DNA from 2 places in the Paenibacillus sp. GYB006 genome. Region 2 is predicted to be linked to the other one. Evidence: a T-box and tRNA genes for the amino acid it is inferred to sense, from the RefSeq annotation. Region 2 holds a T-box; the other holds one or more tRNA genes.
The links. A T-box is a leader RNA that pairs with one kind of tRNA and senses whether it is charged. The one in region 2 lies ahead of metG (methionine--tRNA ligase), so its partner is inferred to be a tRNA-Met.
Positions count from the first base shown of each region.

Region 1: it has a tRNA-Met gene. The T-box ahead of metG (methionine--tRNA ligase) is inferred to sense a tRNA for this amino acid. The anticodon was not compared.

Region 1 is NZ_JARBDA010000010.1:189-2,612, forward strand. It holds partial or broken rRNA gene PV403_RS18465 (23S ribosomal RNA) at 1-38, shown strand, start outside; rRNA gene rrf (5S ribosomal RNA) at 243-359, shown strand; tRNA gene PV403_RS18475 (tRNA-Ile) at 409-485, shown strand; tRNA gene PV403_RS18480 (tRNA-Ala) at 508-583, shown strand; tRNA gene PV403_RS18485 (tRNA-Asn) at 588-663, shown strand; tRNA gene PV403_RS18490 (tRNA-Ser) at 669-757, shown strand; tRNA gene PV403_RS18495 (tRNA-Glu) at 790-861, shown strand; tRNA gene PV403_RS18500 (tRNA-Val) at 870-945, shown strand; tRNA gene PV403_RS18505 (tRNA-Met) at 955-1,028, shown strand; tRNA gene PV403_RS18510 (tRNA-Asp) at 1,040-1,116, shown strand; tRNA gene PV403_RS18515 (tRNA-Thr) at 1,167-1,242, shown strand; tRNA gene PV403_RS18520 (tRNA-Tyr) at 1,253-1,338, shown strand; tRNA gene PV403_RS18525 (tRNA-His) at 1,365-1,440, shown strand; tRNA gene PV403_RS18530 (tRNA-Gln) at 1,461-1,535, shown strand; tRNA gene PV403_RS18535 (tRNA-Lys) at 1,546-1,618, shown strand; tRNA gene PV403_RS18540 (tRNA-Leu) at 1,632-1,718, shown strand; tRNA gene PV403_RS18545 (tRNA-Gly) at 1,727-1,801, shown strand; tRNA gene PV403_RS18550 (tRNA-Arg) at 1,811-1,887, shown strand; tRNA gene PV403_RS18555 (tRNA-Pro) at 1,897-1,970, shown strand; tRNA gene PV403_RS18560 (tRNA-Gly) at 1,980-2,050, shown strand; gene PV403_RS18565 (TauD/TfdA dioxygenase family protein) at 2,123-2,424, opposite strand, start outside.
Region 2 is NZ_JARBDA010000007.1:67,676-70,099, reverse strand. It holds gene PV403_RS16585 (Fur family transcriptional regulator) at 28-495, shown strand; gene yidD (membrane protein insertion efficiency factor YidD) at 498-731, shown strand; T-box leader at 815-1,084, shown strand; gene metG (methionine--tRNA ligase) at 1,166-2,424, shown strand, end outside.

The DNA of each region.
Region 1 (2,424 bases), on a different contig from region 2:
GGAGCTGACCAGTACTAATCGGTCGAGGGCTTATCCTACAAGCTTTCTGAAGGAAAGCTACTTCGGAAGCATAAGCTATATAAATCGCAAAGATTGTTTCGTTCTAGTTTTCAGGGAGCAAATCCTTGAGGAAAACTAAACGCTTGTTTCTTGATTCACACTTCGGTGTTGAACCCAAGCAAACGCGAAGAGTGTATAGATTTTTCGAAGATTTTCGAGAAGCGTAAGCTAAGAAAATCCTGTTTGGTGGCGATAGCGGAGGGGTTCCACACGTACCCATCCCGAACACGACCGTTAAGCCCTCCAGCGCCGATGGTACTTGGACCGCAGGGTCCTGGGAGAGTAGGACGCCGCCAAGCGAATACCCTTATGGGTTATTTTTTCGCCTAATCGTTTAATTAACGATAAGGGCCCTTAGCTCAGCTGGTTAGAGCGCACCCCTGATAAGGGTGAGGTCGGTGGTTCGAGTCCACTAGGGCCCACCATTTAACTTCATAATCCCATTATGGGGCCATAGCTCAGCTGGGAGAGCGCCTGCCTTGCACGCAGGAGGTCAGCGGTTCGATCCCGCTTGGCTCCACCAATATTCCCTGATAGCTCAGTTGGTAGAGCACTCGACTGTTAATCGAGTTGTCACAGGTTCGAGCCCTGTTCGGGGAGCCACTTTTGGAGAAGTGTCCGAGCTGGCCGAAGGAGCACGATTGGAAATCGTGTAGGCGTCACAAGCGTCTCGAGGGTTCGAATCCCTCTTTCTCCGTTGCGAACTTTTTAGAATATTTAATACAGTAAGGCCCGTTGGTCAAGGGGTTAAGACACCTCCCTTTCACGGAGGTAACAGGGGTTCGAATCCCCTACGGGTCACTTTATATGGAGATTTAGCTCAGCTGGGAGAGCATCTGCCTTACAAGCAGAGGGTCGGGGGTTCGATCCCCTCAATCTCCACCATATAAATATCGCGGGGTGGAGCAGCTCGGTAGCTCGTCGGGCTCATAACCCGAAGGTCGCAGGTTCAAATCCTGCCCCCGCAATTGTAATACTTGGAACTGTGGTGTAGAGGCCTAACATGCCTGCCTGTCACGCAGGAGATCGCGGGTTCGAATCCCGTCAGTTCCGCCACTTTTATCTTAACTCCAGTAAAATGGAGTATGGTATATCGTAATCATTTAGCCGGTGTAGCTCAACTGGTAGAGCAACTGACTTGTAATCAGTAGGTTGGGGGTTCAAGTCCTCTCGCCGGCACCAGTTTCATTATGGAGGATTAGCGAAGTGGCCAAACGCATCAGACTGTAAATCTGCTCCCTTACGGGTTCGGTGGTTCGAATCCATCATCCTCCACCAGATTTATTTTTAAGTATTTTGTTATGGCGGTCGTGGCGAAGGGGTTAACGCACCGGTCTGTGGCTCCGGCATTCGTGGGTTCAAGTCCCATCGATCGCCCCATTTTTAAACCTTATCACTGTTGGGGATTAGCCAAGCGGTAAGGCAACGGACTTTGACTCCGTCATGCATAGGTTCAAATCCTATATCCCCAGCCATCTTTAGTACGAGCCATTAGCTCAGTTGGTAGAGCACCTGACTTTTAATCAGGGTGTCGAAGGTTCGAGCCCTTCATGGCTCACTTTTATATATATGCGGTCGTGGCGGAATTGGCAGACGCGCACGGTTCAGGTCCGTGTGGGCTAACCCCCGTGGAGGTTCGAGTCCTCTCGACCGCACCATATATTTCGCGGACGTGGCTCAGCGGTAGAGCATCGCCTTGCCAAGGCGAGGGTCGCGGGTTCGATTCCCGTCGTCCGCTCCAATTATATTTGCGCCCTTAGCTCAGCTGGATAGAGCGTTTGACTACGAATCAAAAGGCCGGGAGTTCGAATCTCTCAGGGCGCGCCATTTAAATAACGGGATGTAGCTCAGCTTGGTAGAGCACCTGGTTTGGGACCAGGGGGTCGCATGTTCAAATCGTGTCATCCCGATATTTATACGCGGGTGTAGTTCAATGGTAGAACTTCAGCCTTCCAAGCTGATAGCGTGGGTTCGATTCCCATCACCCGCTTCACAGTAAACCCCTTCGCTTTCGCGAAGGGGTTTTTTAATATTACGATATGGAACAGGGATAGGTAGTGTATTAATCGGCCTGTTCTTTTTTTGGCTGGAGCGTTATACTTTTACGGCCATCGATACCAATCGGAATGTCGCCAGCAATGGTAACACGGCGTACTACACGGTGTTCATCGCCATAGTCATTAATTGCATAATGTTGTGTTGCTCGGTTATCCCAAACTACCACATCGCCTACAGCCCAGCGCCAGCGAACTGTATTTTCAAGTCTGGTAACGTGCTCTTGTAAAATATTAATGATTCGATCCGAATCTGCGGTTCTGAGCCCCGATATCCTTCTTACAAATTGCCCTAATAGTAAGTGACGTT
Region 2 (2,424 bases):
ATTTGGTATGACGGGAGGGTAAAAGTCATGCTGTCAACGAATCAGATTATTGAAGCCATGTCTAGCCAAGGACTTCGTATTACGGATCAACGAAAGACGCTCGCTAGACTTTTTGCTGAAACAGAAGGTTATTTGTCACCAAAGGATGTATACGAATATATGGGCCGGACATACAGCGGGCTCAGTTTTGATACGGTTTATCGAAATCTCAGGGTCATGCAGGAACTAGGTGTACTTGAACAAGTCATCTTTGAGGATGGAGTGAAATTCAAGGCTTCTTGCAGCTCGGGACATCACCATCACCATCTGATCTGCCTTCAGTGTCAAAAGACGCTTCCTATTGAGTTTTGTCCAATGCAGCTTACGGATACACCAGATCAATTTCAAGTGGTGGAGCATAAGTTTGAAATCTTTGGTTATTGTAAAGACTGTCAAGTATCTGGCAAAGTGTCGCCTAAGACAGATCAGAATCAAGCTTCTTCAAAGGGTCAGTAAAGATGAAGGTTACTCGTACGATTGCAAAAGCACCTGTTACATTTTATCGGAAATTTATATCGCCACTGAAACCTCCGAGTTGTCGGTTTTATCCGACTTGTTCGGCTTATGCACTAGAAGCGATCGAAGTTCATGGTGCGGTAAAAGGTTCATTGCTCTCTGCTAAACGGATTATGAAATGTCATCCCTTTCATCCAGGAGGCGTGGATTTGGTTCCACCCAAAAAAGGAAGTTAGAATTCTTCCACATCATAGGCTTATAGGCATGTGATAACCTTGACATGGATTGCGTTCGTTTAGTATTATTTTGATAAATTCATATGTTTCTTATGAAGGGATAAGTACAGTTAACATCTGCAGTACAGAGAGCCGGGGAAGCTGCAAACCGGTCTGTAGATCACTGGAAAATGGTCCTGGAGGAACCACTTTCGAGCCGTCTTCTATATACAAAGGAAGAGGTAAGGGAGTGGCGTGTTCCAGCGTTAATGGGTCCGGTTGATGACACAACATAACCGGTTGAGCCTGTGATCCGTGAGGATCCAGGGAATTTGGGTGGTACCACGTGAGAATAACAGACTCTCGTCCCATAGGGGATGAGGGTCTTTTTGTATTGTCTTCTGGTATTTTTTGCAGAATGACAGGGCACCAATTATTTTACAGGAGGTATTATAATGACGGAGAAAAAAACATTTTACATCACAACACCAATCTACTACCCAAGTGACAAACTGCATATTGGGCATGCGTACACAACGGTAGCAGGAGATGCGATTTCAAGGTACAAAAGATTAAGAGGTTACGATGTTCGTTATTTAACAGGTACGGATGAACACGGACAGAAAATCGAACAAAAAGCGCAAGCAGCGGGTAAAACGCCGATTGAATTTGTAGACGAAATTGTTGCAGGTATCCAGGATCTATGGAAGAAACTCGATATTTCTAACGATGACTTTATCCGTACAAGTGAAAAAAGACATACAAAGGTTGTTCAAGATATATTTGAACGTTTAGTAGCGCAAGGTGATATTTATAAAGGGGAATATGAAGGATGGTACAGTATTCCTGATGAAACGTACTACACAGAAACCCAGCTTGTGGATACAGTCAAAGATGACCAAGGTAATATCATTGGAGGAAAAAGCCCAGATAGCGGACATCCTGTAGAACTTGTAAAAGAAGAATGTTATTTCTTCAAAATGAGCAAATATGCAGATCGTCTTTTAGCTTTCTACGAACAAAATCCAGAATTTATTCAGCCGAAGTCTCGTAAAAATGAGATGATAAACAACTTTATCAAACCAGGACTTGAAGATTTGGCTGTCTCTCGTACAAGTTACGATTGGGGAGTAAAAGTGAAAAGCGATCCGAAACACGTAATTTATGTGTGGATTGATGCGCTGCTTAACTATATTACAGCACTCGGATATGGTACCGATGATACATCACTATATGATAAATTCTGGCCGGCTGATGTTCATCTCATGAGTAAAGAGATTGTACGTTTCCATACGATTTATTGGCCGATTATGCTGATGGCTCTGGATCTTCCACTGCCGAAGAAAGTATTTGCACATGGCTGGCTGCTTATGAAAGACGGTAAAATGTCCAAATCCAAAGGGAACGTAGTAGATCCCGTTACTTTGATTGATCGTTATGGTCTGGATTCCTTGCGTTACTATCTGCTTCGCGAAGTTCCATTTGGTTCAGATGGTACCTTCACTCCTGAAAGTTTTGTAGAACGTGTGAATTCCGATTTGGCGAACGATCTAGGTAACCTATTGAATCGAACGGTAGCCATGGTTCATAAATATTTTGATGGAAAAACGCCGGCATACCGCTCAGGAGTGACGCCATTTGATGCAACATTGGAAGAATTGGCACTTACGACGGTACAAAAAGTAGAAGAAGCGATGGAGAATTTAGAATTCTC